3 regions of the Enterococcus infantis genome follow, and region 1 is predicted to be linked to each of the others. Evidence: predicted binding sites of a transcription regulator. Region 1 holds the regulator's gene; each other region holds the start of a gene.
The links. The regulator LexA, encoded in region 1, represses DNA repair genes until DNA is damaged. The targets are predictions, from matches to a motif close to CNAACANNTGTTNG.

Region 1 (10,975 bases):
TCGGATCCGGATAAGCAGCAAACAGTGCCGGTGTGGCTTTGTTAACCGAAACATCTGTCGCCTGTGCGGATAGGATGACTGCAATCAATAATTGAAACGAATTTTCGTGAATCAATTCACCGTGGGCATCTGGAAACATTTCGCCCATAATCGCAATGGCTTCTTGGGTTTGCTGTTTATTCAACATGACGGCTATTCCTCCTTGAATGGGTTATGAAGTGTGATCGGAGGCAATTTTTTTGTCTCTTGACTCTGAATCCTTCGAGGACTTTCGGCTTCTTTTTGCAACAAAGCTAATTTGCGCCGAGACTGCTCAGACATGACTTCTTCTTTGGTGGTAAGATTTTTCCCTTCCCAACTCAAAAGAATTCTGTCAATATAATTGAGACTGCGAGCCTGATGGGTTACTGCTTCTTTCAACGCCAGTCGAATCAGTTCAGGGTCGTAATGGTCCTCATCAAGCCAGCCAGCTATCTTTTCAAATTCCAAAGGAGACAACGGACGGCCAAACTCCTGTTCAAACAGCTGATACAAACGACTAATCTGATCATCTTTCTCGTTATCAGCTTCTTTCTTTTGCGCATCTTCCAGCAACACTGCCAGCCTTTTGTACATTGGCAGAAAATCATAGTGGTCGGTTTGCCGCCCACTCTCGTCTTGCTGCGTGACAATCTGCAGGCAGCCTTTAGCGATTACCCGCTGCAACAAATCAAAAACCTGAGCTTGTGTAATTCCCATACGACGTGCAATCAGATCTGGATCAGGGAAGCTGTCTCCGGTTTGCTGGCAACTGTTAAGCTCTAACCAAAAAACCAGCTCTTCAGTCGTTAATCCTAATTGCTGGTATTGCTCCAAAAGCAGTCTCGGGATGACAACCTGCCCGGTGGTAATAAATGATTCCAAAAAATCCATAGCTCACTCTATCCTTCTTCCTGAATTTATGATGCCTGTGCTCGAAAAAGAAAGACAGAAGCCTGCACCTCTGCCTTTTTCTGGTTCAGTTATTTACAGCTGCGATGATCTCAACTTCAATCAAGACATCTTTTGGCAGCCGGGCCACTTCTACCGCCGAACGTGCAGGCAATTCATCATCAAAGAACTCCGCATAAACTTCATTGAAGGCTGCGAAATCTTCCATATTCTTCAAAAAGCAGGTAGTTTTTACCACCGCATTTTTATTGCTGGCGGCTGCCTTCAACAGTCCCTCAATATTCTGGAAGACACGACAAGCTTGAGAACGGATGTCGTTACCTACGACTGCACCACTAATTGGATCTAGCGGGATCTGGCCGGAAGCAAACAGAAAGCCATTTGCAATTTTCCCTTGGACATAAGGCCCAATAGCTTGTGGTGCGTCAGTTGTTTGAATGACTTTCATCAACAAATCCCTCCAATTTTTGACAGTCAGAACAGAGTCCATAGACTTCCAGTCGATGTTCGGTGATTTCATAACCCGTCAGTTGACCAGCAGCCATCTCCACATCTTCCAACCCTGGATAATAGAAATCTTCTATTCGGCCACAATTTTTACAAATCGCATGGTAATGCGGCTTGTTTGTAAAATCAAAACGGCTCGAAGCATCGCCGTATTTCATTTCAATTACTAAGCCCTTGTCTACCAATAGACGCAGATTATTGTAGACAGTGGCAACGCTCATTCCAGAAAAACGTCCCGCCATCTCCTGATAAATCTCGTCAGCAGTGGGATGACTTTTGTGATTGGCTAAATACTCCATGATTGCATAGCGCTGCGGCGTGATTCGTACATTATCTTCTTTCAGATGCTGAATCGCCTCTTCGACAGTCAGATGCTCCATCACGATAGCCTCCTCTTCTTTTTTCTTCATGATACTAAAAGATTCACAAAAATTCTAGCCAGATCCAGCAAATCTCACCTTTTCATAAAAAAACGATGGCATTGCATTTAAGAAAAATAAAATCGTTTACACAAACCAGGGTATCTTTGAGCGGTCTTCTCTACTCCTCTCAAAAAAATGAGCAAGCAAAATCCACGAAAAAACACGAAAATTGAGAATCCACCAAAAAAAGCTTCCGAGAGGCTGTCTCGAAAGCCATTTCAACTGTCTGGAATAACGATTAGACGATCAATTCCTGACCAACGACAATCAAATCACTGCTGAGCCCATTTTGTGTCATCAATTGATCAACAGTTATACCATAAGTATTGGCAATGCCCCATAAAGTATCCCCAGAAACTACTTTATGAACGGATGTACTTGATTTCACCTGCACTTCCTCACTACTTTCGGAACTTGTCGTATTTTCTGCATAACTTGTTGCTTGAGTAGTTTGGGTATTGGAATTGGCAACATAGGTATTTGATGTGCTGGAAGTGTCGTACTGTGTTAGTCCATACGCCGCAATCAAGTAGTTCAGTTTGCTGGCATACCCAGGGTCCGTTGCATAGCGACCAGTCAAGTAAGCAGTTGCATCAAGATAGCTGCTGGTATTGCTCTTAAAGGCACCGGAATAGTGATACACCCCGCTGGAAAAACTCGTACTCCGAAGAACATTGGCATGATCCTGGATTGATTCCCAATAGGAACCATATTGGCGAAAAGGTTCGTTAATGGTTACCCACTGCCCATTCAGGTATTCAAGAGTTGGCATATAGACAGCCATGCCGTTGTATGTTCCTTTTACACCGAAAAGATTGTAATAAGGCGCCTGAGCAAGTGTCGAGCCACCATTGCCACTTTCCAGTAATGCCTGGGCAATCATAACAGATGCATATAAATCATTGGCATCCGCAATTTGGCTTGCGGCAGGCGCAATTTGAGCAATCAATGCAGCCGCTGCATCCGGCTGTTGATAATTGTATTCTGATGCTTGAACGCTTTGGCCATTCGTGAGACCAACAGTTGGCAAAGTGACCAATCCGGTTCCCACCACTACTGCTGCCCGTTGTAAATTTTTCTGCTGGGCACGCTGCTTGGCAATTCTACGTTCGCTGCGGGATTTGTAGGTATTCATGTTTCCCTCCTGATTAAGTCTTTAAAGAGACTTCGATAACACAAGTCATTCTAATTAACTGTCATCATTATACGAGTGCTGTGAGAAAAGGACAAGTGATATAGCTTCAAAATTTACACAACAGTTCTTTTAGTCACATAAAAAAAAGAAAAACCTGCACAGAAAGGAACTGTGCAGGCTCAGATTAATCAAAGACTTTTAAAAGTTTCAACGACGTTTTCAACAGTAAATCCGAATTCTGACAAAACTTTATCTCCAGGAGCAGAAGCACCAAAATGATCAATGGCAATCACTTTTCCAGAGGTCCCTGTATACTTCTCCCAACCAAAGGAAGCCGCAGCCTCAACAGCTACACGCTTAGTAACTGTTTTCGGAAGAACTGCTTCTTTGTATTCTTCAGATTGCGCTTCAAATAAGTCAAAGCTTGGAATGGAGACAACAGAAACATCGACGCCCTCTTCAGCCAAAGCTTTTTGAGCTTCATAAGCCAAACCTACTTCAGACCCGGTGGCAATCAAGATGCCTTCAGGTGTTTCCCCCTTAGAGGCGGATAATACGTACCCACCTTTGGCAACATTTTTGTCAGCTTGTTCTGCTGTACCTGGAAGAACTGGTAGATTTTGCCGACTCAGAACTAAAACAGTTGGAGTTTTTTGAGAGTTCATAGCAATTTTCCAAGCTGCTCGTGTTTCATTACCATCTGCTGGACGAATAACGTGCACATTTGGCATGCAACGCAGACTAGCCAGTTGTTCAATTGGTTCATGTGTCGGACCATCTTCACCCACAGCAACCGAGTCGTGGGTCAAAACATAAGTGACCGGTAAATGTTGAATAGCAGACAGCCGTAATGCTGGTCGCAAGTAATCAGTGAACACGAAGAAAGTCCCACCATAGATTCTTGTGCCACCATGCAACTGGATACCGTTCATCGCCGCAGCCATCGCAAATTCACGGACCCCAAACCAAATATTTCGGCCATCATAGTTCCCCGGCTCAAAGGCCTTTTCAGCAGCAACCATCGTATTGTTGGAGGAAGAAAGATCGGCAGAACCGCCCCAAAAACCAGGTACTGCTTGTGAAATGGCCTGGATCATTTCTTTACTGGATACTCGACTAGCCTGACTAGAACCTTCTTCGTAAACTGGCAATTCAGCATCCCAATTTTCAGGCAGCTTGTTTGCAAAAGCAGCTTTGAATTCAGCAGCCAGCTCTGGGTATTCTAAACTATAACGTTCAAACATTCCTTCCCATGCAGCCTGTGCTTGAGCGCCACGATCCATGATTGTTTCCTTGAAGCGGGCAGCAGCTTCTTCTGGAACTGTAAATTCTGGGTAATCCCAACCATAAACTTTTTTCGCTGCGGCCAGACCTTCTGCCCCCAGTGGTGCACCGTGAACTTTGTTAGTGCCTTCGTTTGGTGCGCCAAAACCGATAACTGTCTTCACTTCGATTAAAGTCGGCTTTTCTTTTTCCGCTTTTGCTTCTTCAATTGCTCGGTTGATAGCTTCCATATCATTGCCGTCTTTTACCAAGATATGCTGCCAACCGTATGCTTCAAATCGTTGACCGACATTTTCAGTGAAGGCCATTGAAGTAGGACCGTCTAAGGAGATATCATTGGAATCATACAAGACAATCAACTTATCCAATTTCATATGACCAGCCATTGAGCTGGCTTCTTGAGAAACACCTTCCATCAAGTCGCCGTCTCCGCAAATTGCATAAGTATAGTGATCAACAACTGAAAAATCAGGTTGATTGAATTTAGCCGCTAAATGCGCTTCAGCCATCGCCATTCCGACGGCCATTGCAATCCCCTGACCCAATGGACCTGTCGTAGCCTCAACCCCATCTGTATGATCGACTTCCGGATGACCAGGGGTTTTGCTGCCCCATTGGCGGAATCCTTTCAAATCATCGATGCTGACTTCATAACCAGCGCAGTGCAATAAGCTGTAAAGTAGTGCAGAACCGTGGCCAGCAGATAACACGAAACGGTCACGGTCAGCCCAGTCTCTAGACGTCAATGGATTAACTTTCAGATGACGGGTCCAGAGGGCGTATGCCATTGGTGCTGCCCCCATCGGGAGTCCCGGGTGTCCAGAATTAGCTTTTTGAATTGCTTCAATACTTAGTGTGCGCAAGGTGTTGACGCCTAATTGATCGACTTTATCAAACAATTGAAATTCCTCCTATATTTTCGTTTAGGTATATTATACCTTTATTTGTTCTTCCATGCAAAACAATGTGACTGTAATTGAATAGATTATTCCCGACCGTGCAGACCCTTTTCCTTTTGAATCTGTTTCAATTTGTCCGGTGTCACATCATTGCCTTCGGGATCGACAACTTTCATCCCTTCGATATGGTGCCGCATGCCGGAGCGAAAGGCCTCCAAGTATTCTTTTCGTAGCAATATCTGTTCTTTTTCTTCAGCAGCAGTCAATGTTCCAGCTTTCTTCTTGCGACCCAGTTCATTGATTCGTGCCATTTTTTCTTCTGACAGCATTTGTCTACCTCCTTTGACTCAACCAGCGATGTCATGTTTGCCCCTTATCCGGACAATCATTTGCCAACCCGCTGTTTTCTTGTTCTTAATGGCATTCCATCCCCCTTATCATAAACTAATCCTGCTTAAATTTATAGTCCTAATTCATCGAAGGTTTTTGATTTTCAGTTTGCCTTTTCGATCATCAGTGCCCCCTTTTTCATGCTTTCCGGCAAAATTTATTCGCCTAGCTCCCAGGGAACAAAAAGGGAACAAGTTTTGCTAAAAGACGAACATTTGTTTGATTTCGCTTTTTTCCTATGGTACACTGGATTTAGAAAAGAAAGTAGGTGCAGTCATGGCGAAACGAACAGACTCCCGTCAAGAGGAGATCCTACGCTTCATTCATGAACGGGTAGAAAACAAAGGGTACCCGCCCACAGTTAGAGAAATTGGCGAAGCAGTGAATCTGTCTTCCACCTCTACGGTTCATGGTCATCTATCCCGCCTGGAGAAAAGAGGCCTCTTACAACGAGATCCCACCAAACCGCGAGCAATCGAGCTTACTCGCTTAGGATTAGATTTAATTGGCATTAAAGATGAGGCGATTCCGATGTTGGGTGTGGTGACTGCCGGAGAGCCGATTTTGGCTGTAGAAGAAGCTTCTGATTTCTTCCCCATTCCGCCAAACCTTTCAAATGATGTCGGCAGTTTGTTCATGTTGACCATCAAAGGCGAGAGTATGATTAACATTGGTATCTTAGATGGTGATCAAGTCATCGTGAGACAGCAGCGGGATGCTCAAAATGGCGATATTGTCATTGCAATGACGGATGAAAATGAGGCGACTTGCAAACGATTTTTCCGAGAAAAGGACCATATTCGCTTACAGCCGGAAAATGATTTTATGGATCCTATTATTCTGCCTGACGTGACCATTTTAGGCCAAGTAGTCGGTCTTTACCGTAATCACATTGGCTAACAGTTGGAAATCTTCAAAGTAATTTTGAGGATTTCTATTTTTTTGCTTTACAAACCGAACAAACATTCGTATAATAAGAATACAAACATTTGTTCGTATAAATTAAATGAGGTGACGATAATGAACGGAATTCGTAATATTGCATTGGTCGGTTTAGGCTTGTTGATTAGCTTCGTGGTTGTCAACTATGGTGCCCCATTGGCTGCTCTGATTTTTGTGCCCTTATTTTTCCTGTGGTTCACACTTTGGGATGATAAAAAGGTCAAACAAGCCGAACGGCAACAAAATCGGACGGTCAGTTACCCTCACAGTGGAAAATATTAATAGATTAACCCAAGTATTTTCTCTTTTTAAAATAGAAAGACCAACAGGAAAGAGCCCCGCAAAAGCAGTCATAAGCAGCTTTTGCGAGGCTTTTTATAGTAGCTTTTTATAGTGGCTTTTTTATTGAGTTTCTTATATGATTACAAAAAAACCTGCCGAGGAATGCACCTCAGCAGGTTTTTTTCGTAACTCAGTAGTCCATCAACGTTTTGATTTCATAATTTGCGATTTTGTCACGTCCATGTAACTCTTTTAGTTCAATCAAAAATGCGCAACCTACAACGATTCCACCCAATTTTTCAACCAAGTCGATAGTGGCTTTGACAGTACCACCGGTTGCCAAGAGATCATCACATACCAATACTTTTTGACCTGGTTTAATGGCGTCAGCGTGCAACGTCAATGTGTCGCTCCCGTATTCCAAATCATAGGAAACAGAAATCGTTTCGCGGGGAAGCTTTCCTGGTTTGCGCACCGGTGCAAAACCAACGCCGAGTTCGTATGCGACTGGACAACCTACGATAAATCCACGGGCTTCCGGTCCAACCACCATATCAATGCCTTTTTCTTTTGCATAATCCACGATTTGTTTAGTTGCTTCTCGATAGGCCATGCCGTCTGCCATCAGAGGCGAAATATCCCGAAAAACGATTCCTTTTTGAGGGTAATCGGGAATGCTGGCAATATAGTCTTTTAAATCCATGTTGGTTCCTCCTAATTTTTCATTGAACGATTGGCAGAGCGTCTGTTTGCCCTGTTCTTTGCTAAACCACATAAAAGTCAACTCAATCTGTCAGCCAGGCTTTCAATGCAGCAGAATCGCTCAACAACAAAAACTCTTCACTTTTTATTTTTTTCAACCTGCGTTGGTACACACTGCTAGAATCCAGTGGTTTTTTATCCGCCACCACAGCAGGTGTTAAAACACCATCGCTTATTGTAACAAATTCCAAGTCAAAAAACACCTGGATCATGAAAATCAATAATTTCTGCGGAATCTGCAGGTATTGCGCAATCTGTGGTAGTTTATTACGGACATCAATTCTGCTTTGAGCAGCAATTAGTTTGAATAACCTAGCATACTGTTCTCTTGTACCGATCCCATCTAAATAGGCTTCATCTTCTGCTTGCAAAATCAGCATAATCCGCTTGATTCCGGTAAGTTTCGTGATTTCCTTAATCTGAGTTGGTTCCTCTGGGCAATCAAGAAAAGCCAATTCGCTAAAACTGCCACTAGATAAGTATTGTTGCAATTGTTCTTGGTCATGATAATAATGAATATCTCTTGCAGGCAGATCAACTTTACTATTGGAAGCTTTCTCAAATGCAATCAAAAGCGTGTCATTTGTTGGATTGAATTGACGTCGATTTTTCTTTGCTCGCAAATCAAATAGTTGAATGCCCTTCACTTGAAAGTCCAAGAGCTGCATCTGAGGTTTCTTATTGCCATTCCATTCATTCACAGAGAGCTCACCGACAATAGTGAAACGATCATTGCGAAACTCAGCAATTTCATTTCCAAAATCAAAGCCAATCACATCCAGCGCCTCAGTTGAGGAAGCGTCCTGCACTTCCATCTTCAAATGTTGCTGATTTGAACCAATCTGCCTGAGAACAGAAGTCCCTTCTCCTTTTAAAGCAAAGCGGGGAATCGGGTTATCGGTTCCAAAGGGGGCGATTTTTCTGAGTTCTTCTACAAAGGATAAGGTAACGTCCTTGACAGTTAGCACCTCATCAATGACCAGTTCTTCCCCCTGATCGAGCTTGCTCTGGGTTTCAGACAGATACGCTACCATCTGTTTCTGCAACAGCGGTAGATTCTCTTTTGCAAGGCTCAAGCCGACAGCTGCGTGGTGACCACCAAAACTGGTGAATAGTTCCCGCATCCCGTTTAACATCTCATAGAGGTTTACCGCTTCAATACTGCGGCCAGAACCTTTCGCAATGCCATCTTCTTTAATGGTCATAACAATTGTCGGTTTGCCGGTATTGCGTAGGATTCTTCCTGCTACGATGCCTAAGACTCCTTCATGCCAACCAGGAGCAGCTATCAAATTGATCGGACTTTCCGGATCCAATAATTGTTGTGCTTCTTCCGTAATGGCTGTTACCAGCGCTTTACGTTCTTCATTAATTCGATCCAGTTCCAATGCTAATTGGCGAGCCTCTGCATCATCAAAGGTGGTCATTAAGGTAACCGCAGGATTGGGATCTTCCAACCGTCCAATAGCATTCAGCCGAGGACTGATTGCAAAGCCAATCATAGTTTCATCAACTTCAGAGATTTTACTTTGGGCTGCTTTAAAGAGTTCCTGTAAGCCGATGCGCTCCGTTTGTTTAATGATTTGTAAGCCAATGGTTACTAACGCACGGTTTTCATCCGTCAGCGAAACCATATCAGCAATTGTCCCGATTGCTACCATATCTAAAAATTCCAACGGCACCTCATCCAATAAGGCACAGGCAACCTTGAAGGCCACCCCAACACCCGCCAGTTCGCCAAAAGGATAATTGCCATTTGGATGACGGGGATGGATGATTCCAAACGCATTTGGCAGCTCTGTGGGTAGTTCGTGATGGTCAGTCACAATGACATCTACGCCGACACTGTTGGCATAGTCGATAGCCTCATGACCGGAAACTCCATTGTCCACGGTGACAATCAGTTGAATGCCGCTTTCAATCATATCTTGATAAACCTGTTTATTAGGTCCATAGCCGTCTGTAAAACGATTTGGCAGATAAACAGTTACGTCAGCGCCTAAAAGTTCCAGTGCTTCTTTCATAACAGTTGCACTGGTAATGCCATCTGCATCATAATCGCCATAGACTAAGATTCGCTCGCCGTTTTCAACAGCCTCCTGCAACCGCTGGATAACCTTTTCCATGTCGTAAAACAAAAAAGGATCATAGAGATCAGCCAACTGTGGATTTGTAAAATGTTCCAAGGCTTCCGATGTACGAATGTTTCGTTGCCACAAAATTCTGGCTATAGTTTCTGAGAAGCCTTGCTGTGTAATTAAATCCCGAAATTCTGCCGAAAAAGAGGTTTCTTCCGGCATTTTCCATTGATATCTTGCATTGCGCACATGATCACTCCCAACTGAATAATTATAGCAAAGCAGTTGCCTTCTGAAAAGAATCCCGCAAGTAAATCTTTGACGCGCTGTAAAATTTAAGCAAAAGAACAGCTTTGGGGAAAGATCCCACAAAGCTGTTCTTTTGGGTAGAAACATTTAGAAAGCTTTAGTCGCCTTCTGCTTTCTTATCTTTCTCGTTATTTAAAGTTACCTTTTCTACAACTATTTTTTCTCCGCTGGAAGAAGCAGTCTCAGCCTCGGAAACAGTGTCTCGTTGAGTCGTCAACTCTCGTTTCAAGGTCTTGATCTGCTTTTTTTGCTGCCAAAGAGTACCTGTAGATACCAAAGACATAATCAAAGCACCGACAAATGCAGACGCAATGATAACTATAATCAAGGGTGCTTCCACTTGGGCAAGCAGGAAATTGACCGCAACAGATTGGTTATTAAACACCGCAAATAGCACGATTACAAAAATCAAAACAAAACCTGCGATGAGTCGCCATTGTTTTTTCATCGGTATTCCCTCCCATTCATAGTTCACTACCATTCACCGGATTCTCACAAAACGTCATTTACAAAGGTGCACCACTTATTTCTTATTGAACAGTCCACCCGCCAAGAAATCCCCCATAGTAGGAAACAAAGTATAAAACCGTGCCGCGATTTCCATATACCCTGGCGCATTGATCTCCCGTTTAGGATGTTCTACGCTGGCAATGATTCTTCTTGCAAGTTTTTCGGGATCCAACACGTGATTGCCCAAAGTCTGCAAATAATTACCGGAAGGATCTGCTTTATCAAAAAATTCCGTTTTGATGGGACCGGGATTAACAGTTGTTACTGCAATATTGGCCGGCTTCAACTCCAGGCGCAGCGCATTGGAAAAACCTAATACGGCAAATTTTGTTGCCGAGTAGACCGTCGATTTCGGTGTAGCCATTTTGCCAGCCATCGAAGCAATGTTGATAATATGACCTGGACGTGCTGCTGCCACCATATCAAGCACAACTTTTTGCGTTAAGACCATCATACCCAACACATTGACTTCAAACATCTTAAAAATATTTTCCCGCTCAAAATCGGTAAAGTTTTCAAAAATAC
Region 2 (10,975 bases), 140 kb from region 1:
AGATATTCATGTGTTGCAAGGGGAACGTCCAATGGCAGCTGACAACAAGACGTTGGGACGCTTCCAACTGACGGATATTCCACCAGCACCTCGTGGTATCCCACAAATCGAAGTTACATTTGATATCGACAAAAACGGGATCGTGAATGTTTCTGCCAAAGATTTGGGTACTCAAAAAGAACAAAAGATTACCATCAAATCTTCTTCAGGTTTATCAGATGAAGAAATCGAACGGATGGTCAAAGATGCAGAATCCAATGCGGAAGCTGATAAGCAACGCAAAGAAGAAGCAGATTTGCGTAACGATGTAGATGCCCTGCTCTTCTCAGTTGACAAAACATTGAAAGAGTTGGAAGGCAAAGTGGATGCCGATGAAGTCAAAAAGGCTGAAGATGCCCGTGACGAATTGAAAGCTGCTGTTGAAGCCAACAATTTGGAAGAAATGAAGACCAAACGGGATGCCTTGAATGAAATTGTACAAAATCTGACCGTGAAACTTTATGAACAAGCGGCGCAACAACAAGCGCAAGAAAATCCTGAAGCTGCCCAACAAGCACAAGGTGGCGCAGATGATGTGGTTGATGCCGACTTTGAAGAAGTTGACGGCGACGACAAGTAAGCAGCAAACCGGTCCCAAGCTAGTCTTTAATGAGTAGCAGTTATTGTGTTTGATGAACATTTTCATACGGCTTTTGCCGAAAGCCAGAAAGCCAAAGTTTTTGAAACTTTGGCTTTTTTGCGGGAGAAATCAGATGACAGGAAGCATTAAAACTTTGCAAAACGGGTTCAGCTTACGAGTCGAATATGTTAGAATACACGAGTGCAGAAACAAAGCAGTTGTCAGTTTTTGTGGCAATACCTGGCTGTCTTTTCGTCAAGGTGCCAGATGTAACGAAAGTGAGCAGATTAGTTTGTATGCTGACTGTCGCAAGCTGATAAAGAAGCAGGAGGAAAGCCAATGGCAGAGAAACGAGATTATTACGAAGTCCTGGGAGTCGCAAAAGGGGCAACGGATGATGAAATAAAAAAAGCATACCGCAAGCTTTCCAAACAATACCATCCAGATATCAACAAGGAAGCGGACGCTGAAACAAAATTTAAAGAAATTTCAGAAGCATATGAGATCCTCAGCGATCCTCAAAAGCGGGCAGCCTATGATCAGTACGGCCATGCCGGGACAGACCCTAACTATGGTGGTGGCGGTTACGGCGGTGGATACGGCGATTTCGGCGGATTTTCCGGTGGGGGATTCGGTGGTTTCGAAGATATTTTTGAGTCCTTCTTTGGTGGGAGCGGTCGTACGGCGAATCCAAATGCCCCTCGTCAGGGAGCGGATTTACAGTATTCCGTCAATCTAAAGTTTGAAGAGGCGATTTTCGGCGTTGAAAAAACCGTGAAATACAATCGGGAAGAGACGTGTCATACTTGTGGCGGAAACGGTGCCAAGCCTGGCACCCAGCCCGTGACTTGTTCTAAGTGTGGCGGTTCCGGTCAGATCAATGTTGAACGACAAACTCCTCTTGGACGCGTCATGAGCCGACAAACCTGTGATGTCTGCCATGGGACAGGGAAAGAAATCAAGGATCCTTGCGAAACTTGTCACGGGACTGGCCATGAAAAACGGGCCCATGAAGTCAAAGTAACTGTACCTGCTGGTGTGGAAGAAGGTCAGCAGATGCGTCTTTCCGGCCAAGGGGAAGCTGGTATGAATGGCGGCCCTTATGGCGATTTGTATGTGGTATTCCGGGTGGAAGAAAGTGATATCTTCGATCGTGACGGTGCCGAGATTTATTACGAGCTGCCGTTGAACTTTGTGCAAGCGGCTTTGGGAGACGAGGTCAATGTACCCACTGTTCATGGAGATGTGAAGCTGAAGATTCCGGCGGGTACTCAAACAGGTACTAATTTCCGCTTACGAGGCAAGGGTGCTCCGAAATTGCGGGGAACCGGTAACGGGGATCAGCAGGTCAAAGTGAAGTTAATCACACCGAAAAACTTGAGTGAAGAACAAAAAGCAGCGTTACGGCAGTTTGCTGAGGTTTCCGGCAGCAAGATTGACGAGCAGCATGCAGAAGGTTTTTTTGACAAAATGAAGGATGCGTTTAGCGGTAAGAAGAAATAAAGAGTAGACGGCCGCCCAAATTTTTCTTGGGTCGGGCGTCTTTTTTTGCTATTCTTGAATAAAATAAAGGAGGCGATGATGTGATACGCAGGTTTTCTAGTCCGCAAACTTATATTCAAGGGCCAGATGTCTTCAAAACTCAACTAGGACAACTTCGACGTTTAGGAAATTATGGAATCATTGTGACGGACGGCTTTGTCAAAGCGCACTTTGGCGACACATTGGCTGGCGATCTTGCAGCAAACGGCATACAAAGTGACTTCTATCTGGTGGATAGCTTGGATGCAGAAAAAGCAAGAAAACGAGCGCTGAACTATCAAAAAGAAGGATGTTTTGTTATCGGACTGGGTGGTGGTCGAGGGATTGATTTGGCCAAGTCCTTAGCCTACGAAGCAGCTCTACCCATCGCAGTATTGCCAACCGCCGCTTCTATGGACGCGCCGACTTCTCGAATTTCAGTAATTTATGATGACAAGGGGATTTTTCAAAGATATGACTATTACCCGACTAATCCCGAAATTCTGCTAGTGGACACGAAGGTGATTTTGGCAGCACCTAAAAAGATGCTGGCACAAGGCATCGCTGATGGGTTGTCAACTTATATTGAGGCGCGAGCTGTCTTTAAGGATGGTGGCAACAATACGACTGGTGATAAACCGACACTAGCATCATTGGCAATTGCTGAAAAATGTCGAACTGTTCTTTTAGAGAGTGCACAGCAAGCGTTGGCAGATCACAAGCAGGGTTTGTTGACCCCAGCTTTTGAAGCAGTCGTTGAAGCGAACATATTGTTGAGCGGTCTCGGCTTTGAAAACGGTGGACTGAGCCTTGCCCATGGTTTTCATAACGTCATAATGGGAGATGTTCGTTATGGCGTCAAGGCTGCGCATGGCGAGATCGTCTCGGTGGGGTTACTGCTTCAGTTAGCGGCTGAAGGTAGTGTAGATGAGTTTGACAGTTATCGAGAGTTGTTGAAAACGATTGGGATGCCGGTTACTTGTGATGAAATCGGCCTGCGTTTATCAGAAATCCCAGTAGCAGAAAAACTGATACCGGCTATCCTGGCAACAGCACAAGCTGGAAATCACATTCCAGTTGGAGTCGGAGCAACGGAATTAGTGACAGCATTCGAGACAATACAATAAAAGAGCTTGCAGCCTAATTCGGTTGCAAGCTCTTTTGTTGTCTAACTATCGTGAAAGAAATTTAGATGTTTAAGACCTTGTCCAAGAAGTCTTGTGTACGAGGATTGGTAGGGTTATTAAAGACTTCATCTGGAGTCCCGTCTTCTAAAAAGACACCACCATCGCAAAAGAGAACTCGGTCGGCCACTTCCTTGGCAAACCCCATTTCATGGGTAACAATCACCATGGTCATGCCTTTATGAGCCAGTTTTTTCATGACATTTAAAACATCTCCTACCATCTCAGGATCCAGTGCCGAAGTAGGTTCGTCAAAGAGCATAATATCCGGATTCATTGCTAAGGCACGGGCGATAGCCACCCGTTGTTTTTGACCACCGGAGAGGCTGCCGGGCTTTGCAGCCTGCTTATCTGCCAAGCCAACAGTTTCCAGTAGTGAGAGAGCCTTTTGTTCAGCTTTTTCTTTACTCATTTTGTTGAGATCAGTCGGAGCCAGTGTGATATTTTCAAGAACTGTCAAATGGGGAAACAAATTGAAATGTTGGAAGACCATACCAATGTGCTGACGAACTTGATTGATGTTGGTCTGTTTGTTCATCAAATCCGCACCGTCAATAATAATTTGGCCGCTGCTGGGCTTTTCCAGCCGATTCAAACAACGCAGAAAAGTACTTTTACCGGAACCGGATGGGCCGATAATACAGACGACTTCACCTTCTTGAATATCGATGGAGATGTCATTTAAAACCGTGTTGCTGCCGTATTTTTTTACAAGGTGTTTCACTGCGATTTTTTCAGTCATAACTCAGGCTCCTTTCTTTTCCAATTGTCTGGCCAGGCGGGTCAAACTAGTAATGACTACCAGATAAATCAAAGCGATGATTAAATACGTATAGGTACTTTGAGAAGTACGGGCGACAATGATTTTACCTGTTTGCAGCAATTCTGCGACCCCGATGACAGAAATTATTGTAGTGTCCTTCAGTGTGATGACAAATTGATTGACGAAGGAGGGGATCATAATTTTGACAGCTTGAGGCAAGATGATCTTCTGCATGGTACGAGTGTAAGAAAGACCCAAACTGCGGGAAGCTTCCATCTGTCCTTTAGGCACCGCGTTGATTCCGCCTCGTACCAATTCTGCGATATAGGCACTGGCATTCAATGTCAAAGTGATGACTCCGGCAGTGAAATCAGGGATGTTGAAGGGTAGTCCGAAGAAGATGAAAATTGCCAATACCATCATAGGAATACCTCGGATCAAATCGACATAGAGTCCGGTGAAGGTTCGCAGAGCTTTGACTGGCGAAACGCTGAACAGACCAAAAATGATTCCTAAGATAGTTGCTAAAGCAAAGGAAATCAGCGCCAATGCGATAGTTTTACCCAATCCTTTTAAGAGCGCTTGCCAATTATTTTGCAATAATCCGAAAAAAGTAGATTCGTCTGCTTTTTTCTCAGTCGAGCCAGAAGCAATGTATTTATCGACAATTTTTTGATACGTGCCGTCGGATTTCATTTTTGCTAAACCAGCATTAAACTTTTTCAGCAGCTCCTGATGGGTACCTTTTTTGACGGCAAATCCATAGGCATTTCCTTTTTGAGGATCACCCACTAATTTGAGGGGTTGGCCATTGCTGATGGCGTAGCCCAAAACCGGGTAATCATCGAAGATTGCTTGCACTTTATTACTGGTCAAAGCGTTATACAACGCATCGGCAGCGTCGTAGTTTTTGACGGTATAGCCATATTTTTCTTGATTGTCCTGTAAGAACGTTGCGCTTTCAGTTCCGACTTTGGCAGCTACTGTCTTGCCTTGTAAATCCTCATAAGTCTTGATGGTATCGTCTTTACTTGCAACTGCCATCTGAATCCCACTGTCAAAATAAGAATCCGAGAAATCAAAGTTGTTCTTGCGCTCTTCGGTGATGCTCATGCCGGCAATCATTCCATCCAACTGGCCGGATTGGACGCCCTGGATAGAACTGTCAAAGCCTAAAGGGCGCAGGTTCACTTCGAAACCCTGATCTGCAGCAATGGCTTTCAATAAGTCGACGTCAATTCCGACGTATTCATTGTCTTCGTTTTGAAATTCAAAAGGTGGGAAGGTGAGGTCCGTGCCGATCTGATAAGTTTCTTCCGCCTGGACTGAAAGTGACCCCCAACCGAATGTCAGGATTCCTGACAAGAATAGCAATGTTGTCAGAAAAGCTTTCTTTGGTTTCATAACACAACCTCCGTAGTTTAATTTGCGATGCTTTCTCCCTGGTGCGTGCTATAGCAGCGTTTTTTCACGGATATCACTGAAAGTATAACGTAAAAAAAGTGTCCCAAGAAAAAGAATCTAATGAGTATTATAAATTCTGTGACGGGTTTTGTGCAAGGTCTGATCCTAAAAAAGGAAAGAAAAACGAGGAATCCTCACTGTTCGTGTAATAAAACATGACACTAAGCTTGCAAGTGTCACTTAAAAAAACTCTAAAGACAGGTAACAGGAAGATTGTAAAAATAGCGAAAATATGTTCGGTATGGTACAATATTTTAGTTGAAGTGCTCTTGTTTTGTTTTCCACAAAGAAGAGCTTACACTTAAGTAGAATCCAATGAATTTAAAGGAGTGTGTTGGGATGATCGACAGAGATACGACCAGACGGTTTGAACTGGTTTCCAAGTACCAGCCTGCCGGCGATCAACCGGAGGCCATTCATCAATTGGTGGATGGGGTAGTGGCGGGAAAAAAAGCTCAGATCCTCTTAGGTGCTACCGGGACAGGGAAAACCTACACGATTTCCAATTTGATTAAAGAAGTCAATAAGCCGACACTGATTATCGCCCACAACAAAACATTGGCGGGACAACTCTATGGTGAGTTCAAAGAATTCTTCCCCAATAACGCAGTCGAATACTTTGTCAGCTACTATGACTATTATCAACCAGAAGCCTATGTGCCCTCTTCTGATACTTATATTGAAAAAGACTCCAGTATCAATGATGAGATTGACAAGCTTCGTCACTCGGCTACCAGTGCGTTATTGGAGCGCAATGACGTGGTGGTTGTCGCTTCTGTTTCTTGTATTTTCGGGTTGGGTTCACCGATGGAATATCAAAAACAAGTGGTTTCTTTGCGAGTGGGTATGGAAACGAGTCGCGATCAATTGCTGCGTCAGTTGATTGATATTCAATTTGAACGTAATGACATTGATTTTCAACGGGGGCGCTTTCGGGTTCGCGGCGATGTGGTAGAAATTTTCCCAGCTTCTCGAGATGAACGTGCCCTGCGAGTAGAGTTCTTCGGTGACGAGATTGATCGAATTCGCGAAGTGGATGCGTTGACCGGCGAAATTCTCGCAGAAACCGAACATGTTTCTATTTTTCCGGCTACTCACTTTGTGACAGATGAAAATCACTTGGAACACGCCATCGAAAGTATTCAAAATGAGCTGGCCTTACGTTTGCAAGTGCTGCGCAGTGAAAACAAACTGTTGGAGGCCCAACGACTGGAACAGCGGACCAATTATGATATCGAGATGCTGCGGGAGATGGGCTACACGTCCGGCATTGAAAACTACTCCCGCCACATGGATGGCCGCAAAGAAGGGGAACCCCCTTATACACTGATTGATTTCTTTCCGGAAGACTTTTTGATTGTTATCGATGAATCCCATGTAACTATGCCTCAAGTGCGGGGAATGTATAACGGTGACCGGGCCCGCAAACAGATGCTTGTGGATTATGGTTTCCGCTTGCCTTCTGCTCTGGATAACCGGCCATTGCGTTTGGAGGAATTTGAAGAACACGTCAACCAAATTGTCTATGTTTCTGCAACACCGGGACCATATGAAGAATCCCAGACAGATACGGTTGTTCAGCAGATTATCCGACCAACTGGATTATTGGATCCAGAGATTGAAGTCAGACCAATCATGGGGCAAATTGATGATCTGGTCGGTGAGATCAATGAGCGGACAGAAAAAGATCAACGGGTCTTCATCACTACTCTGACGAAGAAAATGTCAGAGGATTTAACGGATTACTTGAAAGAACTGGGAATCAAAGTCAAATACTTGCACAGTGACATCAAGACTCTGGAGCGAACAGAAATCATCCGCAATCTGCGTCTAGGAGAATTTGACGTTTTGGTGGGGATCAACTTGCTTAGAGAAGGTCTCGATGTGCCGGAAGTATCGCTGGTAGCGATTTTGGATGCTGACAAAGAAGGATTTTTGCGAAGTGAACGTTCCTTAGTGCAAACGATCGGCCGGGCTGCCCGTAATTCAGAAGGCAAGGTCATTATGTATGCAGATAAAATCACAGATTCCATGCAACGAGCGATGGATGAAACGGCCCGACGTCGCAGTATTCAACAGAAATACAATGAAGAGCACGGGATCGTGCCTAAGACGATCATCAAGGAAATTCGTGATTTGATTGCCATTACCAAAGTTGCTGAAGATGAAGAAAACTACATGACTTTGGCAGACTATGAAGACATGAGTAAAGAAGATCGGGAAACTTTGATCTTGAAGTTGGAAAAAGAAATGAAAGATGCTGCCAAAGCATTGGACTTCGAAACTGCCGCGACCTTGCGAGATACTATTTTGGAGTTGAAGGCAGCATTGTAAAGTGTTCATCATAAAAAAGACAATAGACCCAGAAAGCGACTAGCTAAGGTGAAAAGAGTTGCTTTGGGTCTGCTTTCTGCCGACAGTTACGGCTAGTGACGCAGCCATAATTGTCGCGACAGCTATTTTTAAAGGAGGCCCCACATGGCAAATGATAAAATAGTGATTCACGGTGCCAGAGCACATAATTTGAAGAACATCGACGTGACGATTCCAAGGGACCAATTAGTCGTTGTGACTGGTTTATCCGGATCAGGAAAGAGTTCATTGGCATTTGATACATTGTACGCAGAAGGGCAGCGACGCTATGTAGAGAGTCTCTCTGCCTACGCTCGACAGTTTCTGGGACAGATGGACAAACCTGATGTGGACAGCATTGATGGCTTGAGTCCGGCAATCTCCATCGATCAAAAAACCACCAGTAAAAATCCTCGTTCTACCGTCGGAACAGTGACTGAGATTAATGATTATTTGCGGCTGCTGTATGCCCGGGTCGGCCACCCAATTTGTCCTAACGACCATATTGAAATTACCAGTCAATCTGTCGAACAAATGGTTGATGCTGTAATGGCACTGCCGGATCGCACGAAAATCCAGATATTGGCGCCAGTTGTTTACCAGAAAAAGGGGCAGCATAAGAAAGTTTTCGAAATGATTCAACGGGAAGGTTATGTCCGCGTGCGGGTGGATGGTGAGATTTATGAAATTACAGAAGTACCTGAGTTGGAAAAAAACCGCAAGCATGAAATCTCCATTGTAATTGACCGGATTGTTGTGAAAGAAGGCATTCGTTCACGTTTGTTTGACTCTTTTGAAACCGCACTGCATTTGGCAAAAGGATATGCTGTAGTCGATGTGATCGGGCATGAAGAAATGCTTTTCAGTGAACATTACTCTTGTCCTTATTGCGGATTTACCGTTGGGGAATTGGAACCGCGTTTGTTTTCTTTCAATGCTCCATTTGGGGCCTGTCCTGAATGTGACGGGTTAGGTATAAAATTGGAAGTCGACGTGGATCTCGTGATACCAGATCAGACGAAAACATTGAAAGAAGGCGCCATTCTTCCCTGGAATCCTATTAGTTCTCAGTATTATCCGGAATTGCTGCGGCAAGCGTGTGACAGCTTTGGTATTGACATGGATACGCCCTTTGAAAAGCTTCCAGAAGAGCAACGTGAAATTGTTTTATACGGCTCTAATGGGGAGGTCTTCCATTTTCACTATGAGAATGATTTTGGCGGAGTGCGAGACGTTGAAGTGCCTTTTGAAGGAGTTTTAACGAATATCAAACGTCGTTATCATGAAACCAACAGTGACTTTACTCGAGAACAGATGCGTTTGTACATGACAGAGCTGACTTGTCAGGCTTGTCACGGGTACCGTTTGAATCCGCAAGCTTTGTCTGTTCAAGTGAACGGCAAAAATATTGGTGAAATCAGTGAGTTGGCGATCGACAATTCATTGGCCTTTGTGTCCGGCTTGAAATTGACAGAGCAAGAGCAAACCATCGCTTCACCAATTGTTAAAGAAATCAACGATCGGTTGAATTTCTTACGCAATGTTGGTTTGGATTATTTAACCTTAAGTCGCGCTGCGGGAACCTTATCAGGTGGAGAGGCGCAGCGAATTCGGTTAGCAACTCAAATTGGTTCAAATTTGTCGGGGGTACTGTATATCTTAGATGAGCCTTCCATCGGGTTGCATCAACGAGACAACGATCGCTTGTTGGCTTCCCTGAGAAAAATGCGGGATCTCGGCAATACGCTGATTGTAGTTGAGCATGACGAAGATACGATGCGAGCGGCTGATTATCTAATTGATGTGGGTCCTGGTGCGGGTGCTCAGGGCGGGCAAATTATTGCTGCGGGGACGCCAAAAGAAGTCGAACAGGTACCTGATTCGATCACTGGTCAATATTTGTCAGGGAAAAAGCAGATTCCGATTCCTAAAGAGCGGCGTAAAGGAAATGGTGAGAAGGTTACTGTTACTGGGGCGACAGAAAATAACCTGAAAAATATCAGTGTTGATTTCCCTCTTGGAAAATTCACTGCAGTAACGGGCGTATCCGGTTCTGGTAAGTCTACTTTGGTCAATGAAATCCTAAAAAAGGCATTGGCGCAAAAGATCAATCGCAACTCTAATAAACCTGGACGCTTTAAGAAAATTAGCGGCTATGAAAAAATTGAAAAAATCATTGATATCGATCAAAGTCCTATCGGGCGGACCCCACGAAGTAATCCAGCGACTTATACCAGCGTTTTTGACGATATTCGCGATTTGTTCGCTAAGACCAATGAAGCCAAAATACGTGGTTATAAGAAAGGACGTTTTAGTTTCAACGTCAAGGGCGGCCGTTGTGAAGCCTGTAAAGGTGACGGAATCATCAAGATTGAGATGCACTTTTTGCCAGATGTCTACGTACCTTGTGAAGTTTGTCATGGGAAACGATACAATTCTGAAACGTTAGAAGTCCATTATAAAGGGAAGAATATTTCCGAGATTTTGGACATGACTGTAGAAGATGCGGTGGAATTTTTCAAACATATTCCTAAAATCCACCGAAAGCTCCAAACCATCGTGGATGTTGGTTTGGGTTATGTTACTTTGGGGCAGCCTGCGACAACGTTATCCGGTGGGGAAGCCCAACGGATGAAATTAGCCAGCGAACTTCACAAAAATTCCAATGGCAAGAGCTTTTACATTTTAGATGAACCGACTACTGGTTTGCACACCGATGATATCGCCCGACTGTTGAAAGTGTTGGAACGATTGGCCGATGCCGGCAATACTGTGTTGGTAATCGAACACAATTTGGATGTAATCAAATCTGCGGATTGGGTGATTGACCTTGGACCGGAAGGCGGGGACGGTGGTGGAACCATTCTTGGGACTGGAACGCCGGAAGCAATTGCCAAACTGCCGGAAAGTTATACGGGACAATATTTGAAGCGTGTTTTGAAAAAAGCTGAATAGGCCTGAAATTTTTTCTAAGGGAAGATAAAGGTCACCTGGTATAAAGCGTAAAGCCTTGCTTTGCGCTTTTGCTATGGTATGATAGCGGTATTGAAAAAACGATAAAGAGTAAGATAC
Region 3 (10,975 bases), on a different contig from region 1:
GAACAACCCACTTACAAAAGCGGTCTCTTCCAAAAACCCTCCTTAAGAATAGCAATCCCGCCGTTTTTTTCAACTGTTTTCTCTCGTCCAGACAAAAATTTTCAAAAGTTGTTCGTCCTACCGACATTTGGTAAGATGTGGATAACCCTTCATTTCTTACATGAATCAAAGGATTATTCTATTATCAAGGTCCAAAAGGAGGACAACATGGCAAAAGAAGCAAGTTTTGATATCGTAAGTGATATCAATATGGAAGAAGTCAAAAATGCAGTCCAAATGACAACAAAAGAGTTGGGCAACCGCTTTGATTTCAAAAATTCTACCGTCGAGATCACAATGGACAACGGCAAATTAACAGTGGTGGGTGACGACGACTTTAAGTTGGAACAGATTAAAGATGTCCTTATGAGCAAGCTCATCAAACGAAGTGTACCTGTTAAAAATATCCACTTTTCCGACAGTGAAAAATCCCTTGGAGGAAAGGCCAGACAGACGGCTGAGTTGATCAGTGGTATCGACAAAGAAAACGGGAAAAAAATCACAACGGCTATCAAAAATGCAAAATTAAAAGTAAAAACCCAAATCCAAGACGATCAGATTCGTGTGACTGGCAAAAGCCGCGATGATCTGCAAGAAGTCATTGCACTTTTAAGAAAATTGGACTTGCCTATTGAGCTTCAGTTCACCAATTACCGTTGATTAATGACAGTGCCTACGACATCAATCATTTCTAATCGTAGATGTTGCCTTCCCATACGTATAAAAAATGTATAAAGAGAAAAAGTCTGTCTTTGAAAGTTATACTAATGAAAAGCCGGGTCCCTCCCACTGTATTTAATGGAAGGGACCCGGCTTTTTTTGTGTCTCACCTTGGGTAGTGTTCACTTTGAAGGACGGTGGCAAGAGATTGCCGCCGCTCCTTTCTTGCTACTTAAATTAGCTCAAAATCAATCATTCTTTGCTTTTCCAAAAACGAGCCAGTTCTTTTGGTAAATCTTCTGGTTCGTGGACGATTCGTGCATGTTGCCAATGAGCAGGAAATAGTTTCCGATAGCGCGGCGAGATAAAGCGCTGATCCAGTAAAAGGACAACCCCCTGATCTGCTGCATCACGAATGACTCGTCCTGCTGCTTGCAAGACTTTGTTCATTCCCGGAAGCTGATAAGCATATTCGAAGCCCTTATGGCGAGTCTCATCGAAATATTCTTTAATCAATTCTTGTTCATGATTCATTTGCGGCAGACCCACGCCAACCACAGCTGTTCCAATCAACCGACTGCCCTTTAAATCAATTCCTTCTGAAAAGATCCCGCCTAATACGCAAAAGCCTACAAGAGAATCACTGGGATTTTTTGTAAAGCGGGCCAAGAAGGCTTCTCGCTCCTCTTCAGTCATTTTCGTGTCTTGAATCAGCTGAGTAATCGTCGGATGCTCTGTTTGAAACAAGGCTGCCACTTCATCTAAATACTGATAGGAGGGAAAAAACACCAAATAGTTGCCCTTTTTTGAAGCAACCATTTGATAGATGGCATCAACGACTTGCGTCAAACTGGACTGTCGCTTACGATAGGTCGTTTCGATATAATCTGCGACAAATATCCCCTGGTTTTCAGGAGAAAAGGGGCTGGGAAGCTTGTACCTTAGCGCTTCTTTGCTGCCCCCCAACACATCTTGATAATAAGACAGCGGCGTGAAGCTTGCCGAAAACAAAAGGGCACCAGTCCCTTTATCCAGCATCGTTTCCAAAAAAGGCGCCGGTTCAATGCAAAAGAGTTTAATCCTCAGATCTGTGTAGGTTCGCTCGATAGTCGTTTCAAAATGATCATCATAGATTTCCGCGATTCTTAAAAACGCCAGCACTTCAAAATAATAGGCCAATCCCGCTTCTTCAGCTGGATTTCCTGGATTAGCTGCCAACCACTCCTTCATTTTTTCTGATAGACCATAAAGCTTTTCTACTAAACTTGTTGGCAACCCTTTTTGGTGCCTAAAATGCCAGTCTTCATCCACAGAGCGTTGATAAAGCATTTCAAATTCGTTGTCGATTTTGTTCAGTCGCCGATGAAGTCCCCGAAACTCTTTTGCCAATTTTTCTTGAAAAACCACTCCATTGTTGCGGGTCAAAGCTGCCGAATACATCTCTCGCGACCGGCTGACTAAATTGTGGGCTTCATCAATCAAGAAAAAATACGATTCTTTGGGTTCTTCAAAAAAACGCCGCAAATAAACCGTCGGGTCAAACAGGTAATTGTAATCACCGATGATGACATCACAGAATAAACTGACATCCAACGATAATTCAAAAGGACACAGCTGGTGTTTACGTCCATATGCTTCAATGACTTCTCGTGTAATCTGATTCTCATGGTGAAGCAAATCCCATAGTCCTTCATTGATTCGGTTGTAATAGCCTTTAGCATAGGGACAATACTCCGGCGTACAGTTTCGCTCCTCCATAAAACAGATTTTATCTTTTGCGGTGATGGTCACTGATTTGGCTGAGGAGCCTTTTTCAGCCAACGCTTGTAAGGCATCTTCTGCGACTTGACGAGTGATGGTCTTAGCCGTCAAATAAAAAATCCGATCACAAGAGGCCTCCCCCATTGCTTTTAGTGCCGGAAACAAAGTTGAGATCGTCTTGCCTGTCCCAGTAGGCGCCTCAACGAACAAGCGGCGGGAAGTCTTCAATGTCTTGTAGGCGGCAGCCGCTAATTCCCGCTGGCCTTTGCGAAAGGTTTCATAAGGAAAGACTAATTTTGTCAACGACGTATTTCTGACTCTGCGCCAGTCATCTTGAAAAATCAGCCACTTGTGATACTCCGCCAATAGATGATCCATGAAAAGCTGCAACTCTGCCAGTGTAAAAAGCCGCAATTGCCGAGTGATTTTTTCTTCCGTCGTTTGAAAATAAGTCAACTGGACAGCAATTTCTTTTAGTTCTTCTTGATAGGCATGGATATAAGCATAAACCATTCCTTGAAAGAAAAACATCTCCATTTGATCCGGTGACAAATCCTCAAAATAAACTTCCGAAGTCTTGATTTCATCAATCACCCTCTGGCCCTCTTCTGATGTAAAGATACCGTCAGCACGGCCTTCAATCGTCAGGGTGTCTTCATTGATAGTGAAGGTTCGTTTTAAAGATACTTCTTTTTGATAGGCCTCACCGGCGGCTTTTTGTAACTTGCGATGAATCCGCGCCCCTTCTTGCGCCGTATGATTGGAGGTCTGACGACTATCAATGTCTCCTCGGCGTAAGGTAAATTCAACAATATTACGCACAGAGATTCTGCCACGGTCCACTAGCTATCCCCTCCTTTTTCAAACAATCAACTCTGCACTTCAGTTTTTTTTGCGAACATACGTTTACTTATTATAGGCGATTTCCATTAAAAAGCAAAAAATCCCCGAAATCACTTTCGAGGACCAAGGAAATATTGGATATGTTTTTGGACTAGACAACTATAACGTCGCTGGATTAGAAATCCGTGAAACCTTCATCACCTTTTATTAAATAAACAAAAATAAAACTCTCCAGTTGTCAGATGATTTTGAATTCAATGACGGCAGTGCCCTTCTCACATTGTCGGAAAAATTTCTTTGCGTTATACTGAAACAGACAGATAAGAAACGGAGTGAGCAATCATGAAGATTCTACAGATCCCCACCGGTCCAATCCAGGAAAACTGTTACTTGGTCTATACCGAGCGTCACCTGTTAATCATTGATCCCGGTGCTGAACCAGAAAAAATCATTGAAACTATTAAAGATACTGGCGCCACACCAGCAGCGATTCTTCTGACCCACACCCATTACGACCATATCGGTGCTGTCGATCCTTTGCGGGAATTTTATGAGATACCGGTTTATGTCAGTCCGCTAGAAGCAGATTGGCTTTTAGATCCACTCATGAATCTCTCGGGATTAGGACGCCATGATGATATAGAAAACATCGTGACTGCACCCGCTGATGAATATTTCCAGCTAAAAGAGTATGAAATTGCTGATATTTCTTTTAAAGTAGTAGCCACACCAGGACATTCTATTGGTAGTGTCAGCTTTATCTTCCCTGATTTTGTCGTATCCGGTGATGCCCTTTTTCGCGGGAGTATTGGCAGAACGGACTTGCCGACAGGAAACCTCGAGCAGCTTTTGAATAGTATCCGAACACAGCTGTTCACGTTACCAGAAGAATTTCCAGTCTATCCTGGTCACGGAGCGGCTACAACAGTTGAACGGGAAAAACGACTGAATCCATTTTTCAATAATTGATTACACGGAGGAGAAACGATAATGACAACAGAACTCTATGTCGTGCGACACGGAAAAACAATGTTCAATGCCTTGCAACGGGCACAAGGTTGGTGTGATACGCCACTGACCAGTAAAGGCAGCGAAGATATTCATTATTTAGGACTGGGTTTGCGGGAAATGCATTTTGTTGAAGCCGTTTCCAGCGACTCGGGACGTGCGATTGAAACCATGCGTCTGATCATGGGAGAAAATTTACAATTACCAAAGCCTCCTTATGCGATTGACAATCGCATCCGCGAGTGGTGCTGGGGCTCATTAGAAGGTGGTTATGATACCGAGATGTGGGGTGTCTTACCCCGTGTGCTGAATTTTAAAACCAGTGAACAAATGTGGGAAACCGATATTACTTTTAAAGACATTGCGGAAGCAGTTTACGAAGCAGACACCGCCCACTGGGCCGAAACCTTTGATGTTCTTTGCAGCCACGTCTTCAGCGGCTTTGAAGATATCGCCCACCGTGTCGAAAAAAACGGCGGCGGCAGAGCAATCGTGGTATCTCACGGTTTTACCATTGCTTTCTTGCTAAATCTCATCGATGCCAAACAACCCGTCCGCGTTGATTTGCAAAATGGCAGCGTGACCCGTCTGACTTACGAGGAGGGTAAGTTCACGATTCAAGAAATCGGCAGCACAGAATTTATCGAAAAAGGCCGTGAAATCTCCAAAGATATCTTGGCTTGATCTACCCAGTTACCCCTTTTTTTACAAACGGACTGCAGCCAGATCAGACTTCTGATTCGGTTTGTAGTCTTTTTTAGAACTCAAGGTTACAAGCAAAAATTAACCTTCTCAACGTGCAATGGCCAACAGTGCTAAATCGCAGCACCGTTCTTTCTTTAATTTTTTTTAAGGATCAAGAAGGGTCAAGAAAACGGTTGGTTTTACTGTTGAAAACAGCTATACTTTCACATGTACGGCGGTTTGGTTTACCGCCAGTTTTTTGTTGGGAAAGGATGACACTATGTTTTTAATGAATATCGTCAAAGCAATTATTTTAGGAATCATCGAAGGAATTACCGAATGGCTGCCAATCTCCAGTACCGGCCACTTGATTTTGGCGGATGAATTTATCAAGTTGCAGATGCCGGCTGAGTTTATGTCCATGTTTAATGTCGTGATTCAATTAGGTGCAATTTTAGCGGTCATTTATCTGTACTTTAACAAATTGAATCCTTTTTCTCCTTCAAAGTCTGCAAGCGAGAAAAAAGATACTTGGGAACTGTGGTTCAAAGTTGTTGTCGCTGTCATTCCATCTGTCATTATTGGCCTACCTTTAGACGACTGGTTGGATGCCAACTTCCATCATTTTTTGCCGGTAGCTATCATGTTGATTCTGTATGGGATTGCCTTTATCATCGTTGAAAAAAGAAACAAGTCAATTGCTCCAAAATGCACTGATCTCAAACAATTTACGTATAAAGCAGCATTGATGGTAGGCATGTTTCAAGTGCTTTCCTTGATTCCTGGGACTTCCCGCTCCGGCGCCACTATTCTCGGCGGTATCATGATTGGCGCATCCCGCTTCGTTGCCACCGAATTTTCCTTTTTCATGGGAATTCCCACAATGCTGGGAGCCAGCGGATATAAAATTTTGAAATTTCTTCTCAAAGGAAACAGTTTCAACACAGAAAGTCTCGTAATCCTTTTGGTGGGGACACTCGTCAGCTTCATCGTTTCGATTGTTGCTATCAAATTCTTGATGAACTACATCAAGAAAAACGACTTTACCGTCTTCGGTTGGTATCGAATTATTCTCGGTGCCGTTTTGATCGGCTATTGGCTGATCGCGATGTAAGCTTACATTTGCATACTCTGTAAATTCTGGCCCTCGTCTTTTGATGAGGGCTTTTTCTTGTAAAATCGTAGCGGGCCCGTCAGACAGGCGACTTCTTGCTGTCTGCACTGTTTCATGAGGCCGACTGAATACTTGTTGAGAAACACTATCGTTCTCAATTGGGTGATTTCATTATCATTTAGCCAAGTCTCCATGGTATTCTCGAGGTGAAGGAAGGTGGTTTCTTATGGGAAAAAATGAAAAACGGGCACTAGTAGCAACTTTGCTTTGTCTACTCTTTATGATAGGCGGGCAGGTTGCGGCAAGTCACAGTCTATCTTGGTACCCGGTACTCTTTTTAATTGCAATCATAAGTGGTGGCTATAAACAAACCAAAGAAGGTCTGACGGAATTGATCCAAGATCGGACGCTCAATGTCGATTTATTGATGGCACTGGCAGCGATTGGTGCCTGCCTCATTGGCAATTGGTTTGAAGGGGCCATGTTGACATTCATTTTTTGTTTGAGCGGCTTTTTGGAAGAGTACACTACCAACAAAAGCCGTAGAGAGATTACTGCTTTGATGAATCTGCAACCCACTGTGGCTCAAAAATATATCGGTGATGGCGACTTGATAGAAGTGCCAATCGAGGAAGTAGTAATTGATGATCTGCTACTGGTACCAAAAGGTGGAACCGTCCCGATTGATGGGATTATCACGCAAGGAGTTACTCAGCTAAACGAAGCTGCAATTAACGGTGAGTCCCTTCCCACAGAAAAAACGATTGGCGACGAAGTATACGGCGGCACTTTGAATCTAGGGAACCCACTTGTTATTAAAGTCAGTAAAAACAGCAGTGATACCATCATGGCAAAAATCATTCAGTTAGTTGAAGACGCACAAAATCAGCCAACTAAGACAGCATCTTTTATCGACCGCATTGAAAATACCTATGTTAAAATCGTGCTGCTGGCCGTACCGTTAATGATTCTTTTGCCACATCTCCTATTGGGATGGAGCTGGCAGGAAAGTTTTTATCGTGGAATGGTGCTGTTGGTGGTCGCCTCCCCTTGCGCACTGGTTGCCTCGGCAACACCTGCCACATTAGCGGCAATTTCAGCCGGTGCTAAAAATGGAATTTTGGTAAAAGGTGGCGCCGCATTGGAACAGCTCTCCCAGCTTAAAGCAGTCACATTTGATAAAACCGGAACTTTGACACAAGGACGTCCCGTCGTAACCGATGCACACTTTATAGAAGATACGCAACAGGTGCGACAAGTTTTGCTAGCACTGGAGGCCAAGACCACTCATCCGCTAGCAGAGGCTGTAATTAATTATCTCTCCCCTACTGTCACCGCTACTCCAGAGCTGCAAAAGCTTCCCGTAAGAGAGGTCACCGGCTTTGGTTTGGAGGCCGATATCGATGGTACCTGTTGGCGAATTGGTAAACCAAATTTCACAGATGAGAAAAAAACCGACATTCCTAAAACAGAAAGACGGCGAATCCAGCGACTACTGCAAAGCGGAAAAACATTAATCTACCTCACACGAGAAAATCAGCTACTCGCTTATTTAGCACTGCAAGACATCGCTAAACCAGAAGCTTATCACGTCATTGATTATCTAAAGAAACAGCAAATTTATACCAGCATGCTCACAGGTGACAATCCGGAAACCGCCCGCGTAATTGCTGAGCATTTGAAATTAGACGATTTCAAAGCGGATTGCCTTCCTGATGACAAGGCGCGGATTGTCTCCGAGCAGCGGGAATCATACGGTGTAAATTGTATGGTGGGCGACGGCATCAATGACGCTCCCGCCTTAGCTAGCGCCACAGTCGGTGTAGCCATGGGAGAAGGGACCGATTTGGCGGTGGATGTAGCCGACATAGTCTTGATGAAAAATGATCTGGCAAAATTGCAAATGGCCCATCAGCATTCGTTAAAGCTGAAACGAATCATTCAGCAAAATATCTGCTTCTCGGTAGCGGTTATTTTGCTTTTGATCCTCTCAAATTTCGTTCAGATTCTAAGTTTGCCCCTTGGTGTTATCGGTCATGAAGGCAGTACCATTTTGGTGATTTTAAACGGCCTGCGCCTGTTGCGGATGAAGCCTGTTGCATCTACTAATTCAGAATGTATTCAGTGCCCGATCCGCAAAGAATCAGATGCAATGAAAACAGCCTAAATTTTGTGAGCTTACGAAAAAAGACGCCATTTCTCAGTAATGAGAGGGCGTCTTTTTTGATTTAAAATAGTACGTGATGACCAGAGAAAGCCGAAAAAGCGTGGAGCCTCTTTCTTGTCATATCTGATGGTAACAGCAGCTATATCCCCCTGGTTAAATGAAAGTGTAACTCTTTTAAATTGTGCTTCATATCTTTGTTAAGCCTCCTGGAATCAATTAGTAGAGGGCCAATACCTCCTTTTTCTTTTCATCTTCAAGAAAGTGAGAAACTAAAATGATGGTTTTATCGACTAATAGTAACTCCATATTTTGAAATATTTTTTCTCTCGTAAAGATATCCATTGCCGAAAAAGTTTCATCCAATAACAAGATAGGCTTATCACTTAACAATGCCCTTGCAAGGGACAAGCATTGCATTTGTCCCCCTGAAAAGAAAATTCTCTTTGAATCAATATAGGTATGTAATCCCTCAGGCAACGAGAAAATGACCTCTTTTAAACAAACAAGTTCCAGAACATTTGCTATTTCAACATCGTCAATGCTCTGTTTTTGATCAATTAACAAGTTTTCTGCCAGCGTCCCATCGAAAAAAGTAGGTTCTTGTGGTACATAGGCTATTTGGGTTCTCAACTCACTTATTTTGTAGTCAGTCAATTCCTTTCCATATAATTTAATCGACCCTTGATAGGGTAAAAAGCCCATCAATATTTTTAGTAAAGATGATTTTCCACTTCCACTTGGTCCGTTGATATACGTTATCTTATTGGACTTGATGTCTCCATTCAAGTTATTCAATACATTCTTGCTTTCTTTATAGGATATGGACAAATTTTCGAATTTAAATAGCTCTTTCTGATCGATATTTTTACTGACAACGTCAAATCCAGACTGTCGTTCTTCTTCTATATCTAAAATATCGAATATCCTTTTAATACCCACTAAAGATTCCTGCAGCGTGACGAGTGAACTACCTATCGAAGTAAAAACCACGACGACAAGTCCGACCATTTGCGTCAAAATCATGATCTCTGAAAGCTGAATCTGACCTCTTTTATAAAATAGGATTCCCAACATGATGGTACCCCCGTACTTTAAAGCTCCTTCCAGAGTACCAATACTTGACACAACAGCCTCATATTTAGCGTTTTTTAATGAAATAGTGTACCGCTGTGCTATCGATCTTTCCATTCTTTGAAGAAAACCAGGTACGATACTCCCCAATCTAATCGACATATTGTAAGTTAACGCTTCGTTGAAATGGCGCAATACTTCACTCTTTATCTCTTGTATTTGCTCAAATATGTGCTTACGAAGTCGCCCAAACTGACTATTGGAAACAACACTCACACCCCCGATTATACAACTCCAAATAATAAAAATTGGCGCAATATTCCCTATTACCATAATGGCGCCTGCCCCAGAAAAAATATATAATACTGGGTTTAAAATGCCACTTCCAAAAATATTGCGAACAAGACTGACATCTTCATTTATTCGTGATAACAACGTTGATTTTTGCCCAACTGCCATGATTTGAAAGAACGGCGCCGAATACATCTTCTTTACCATCAGTTTTCTAAACGTGTTCTCAATATCCAATAGAACCCGTGATTGTAAGTACATAAAAAAGGAGTCACTCACGGTAAATAAGATCAAAAAAGTCAGAAATGTCAGGACACCTTTTTTTAGACTCTCCACCGATTGCCTTTGTGCTGCAACAAGAATTTCCGAAAAGAGTAGCCCGGTCAGCAAACTAATCAAGAAGGATCTAAATGAGATAGCTACAGTCGAAATCAAATAGATACTTGATTTTCCTTTTATTCGTTTCAATAGCTTATAAATAACTACAAGATCGTTTTTTGACAAAGCACCTGCCTCCTATATCATACTCAACATTATCTGAAATAAGCTCTCTATCATGTGACACCACAATTACAATCTTATCCTTCGACAATTCCTCTATCACTGTGCGAATATGTTCTCTATTTTTCTTATCTAAAGCTGATGTTGGTTCGTCCATAATCACCACTTCAGAATCCACGAGTAGCGCTCGAGCTATGGATAGTCTTTGAAGCTGTCCACCAGACATCCCATATCCGACTTCACCTAAAAATGTGTCGTAGCCTGTCTCCTTTAAAACGATTTCGCCATCAAGGCCAACTTTCTGACAGATTTTTTTAATTTTTTCAAAAGAAACTGACGGGTTGGCCATAATCAAATTATCAAAAATTGTACCGGAAAAAACGGGGCAGTCTTGTAAAACTACAGTGATTTTTGACTGAACCTCTTGCCTATCATACTGATCCAACTGTAGGCCATTTAAAATGACCTGGCCGCTGATTGGCGAATACAACCCAGCCATAATCTTTACTAATGTTGATTTACCACTTCCAATTTTTCCTGTAATAAAAACCGGCTTTCCAACTTCAAATTCCATGTCTATGTTAGTAAAAAGAGTTGTATTGCCATAGCCAAATTCGACTTTTTTCAGTTCAAACGCTTTTTTTTGAAGATTGCACCCGATTGCTTTTTTTAGACTAGGAGTATGATTCTCAAAGAAATTGTTGAAGCTTTCACAGCTTAGTTTTGCTTTTCTTGCAATCGATAACGTTCCTCCGAGTTTCATAATGGGGTCGATAATAAAATCGGCAACCATCATTACAGACATCAGTGTTCCCAGTGTGATTTCTCCATTTGCG

Region 2: uvrB (excinuclease ABC subunit UvrB) is a predicted target of LexA. The motif match lies at 5,777-5,790, and genes of this name have one in related genera.
Region 3: ACOMA8_RS06705 (ATP-dependent DNA helicase) is a predicted target of LexA. The motif match lies at 3,356-3,369, and genes of this name have one in related genera.

Annotation. Positions count from the first base shown of each region.
Region 1 covers NZ_JBMHFB010000008.1:72,331-83,305, forward strand. Annotated here, with positions in the region: gene nth (endonuclease III) at 1-187, opposite strand, end outside; gene ACOMA8_RS10605 (DnaD domain protein) at 193-912, opposite strand; gene ACOMA8_RS10610 (RidA family protein) at 998-1,378, opposite strand; gene ACOMA8_RS10615 (Fur family transcriptional regulator) at 1,356-1,817, opposite strand; gene ACOMA8_RS10620 (glucosaminidase domain-containing protein) at 2,098-2,994, opposite strand; gene tkt (transketolase) at 3,183-5,177, opposite strand; gene ACOMA8_RS10630 (DUF896 family protein) at 5,264-5,506, opposite strand; gene lexA (transcriptional repressor LexA) at 5,844-6,467, shown strand; gene ACOMA8_RS10640 (hypothetical protein) at 6,588-6,791, shown strand; gene ACOMA8_RS10645 (adenine phosphoribosyltransferase) at 6,982-7,494, opposite strand; gene recJ (single-stranded-DNA-specific exonuclease RecJ) at 7,577-9,880, opposite strand; gene ACOMA8_RS10655 (LapA family protein) at 10,038-10,388, opposite strand; gene ACOMA8_RS10660 (SDR family NAD(P)-dependent oxidoreductase) at 10,464-10,975, opposite strand, start outside.
Region 2 covers NZ_JBMHFB010000008.1:211,704-222,678, reverse strand. Annotated here, with positions in the region: gene dnaK (molecular chaperone DnaK) at 1-619, shown strand, start outside; gene dnaJ (molecular chaperone DnaJ) at 959-2,122, shown strand; gene ACOMA8_RS11275 (iron-containing alcohol dehydrogenase) at 2,203-3,267, shown strand; gene ACOMA8_RS11270 (amino acid ABC transporter ATP-binding protein) at 3,329-4,066, opposite strand; gene ACOMA8_RS11265 (amino acid ABC transporter substrate-binding protein/permease) at 4,070-5,491, opposite strand; gene uvrB (excinuclease ABC subunit UvrB) at 5,891-7,885, shown strand; gene uvrA (excinuclease ABC subunit UvrA) at 8,030-10,858, shown strand.
Region 3 covers NZ_JBMHFB010000004.1:293,830-304,804, reverse strand. Annotated here, with positions in the region: gene ACOMA8_RS06710 (YajQ family cyclic di-GMP-binding protein) at 208-699, shown strand; gene ACOMA8_RS06705 (ATP-dependent DNA helicase) at 952-3,303, opposite strand; gene ACOMA8_RS06700 (MBL fold metallo-hydrolase) at 3,646-4,272, shown strand; gene ACOMA8_RS06695 (histidine phosphatase family protein) at 4,291-4,995, shown strand; gene ACOMA8_RS06690 (undecaprenyl-diphosphate phosphatase) at 5,276-6,109, shown strand; gene ACOMA8_RS06685 (heavy metal translocating P-type ATPase) at 6,336-8,276, shown strand; gene ACOMA8_RS06680 (ABC transporter ATP-binding protein) at 8,493-10,142, opposite strand; gene ACOMA8_RS06675 (ATP-binding cassette domain-containing protein) at 10,111-10,713, opposite strand; partial or broken gene ACOMA8_RS06670 (ABC transporter transmembrane domain-containing protein) at 10,924-10,975, opposite strand, start outside.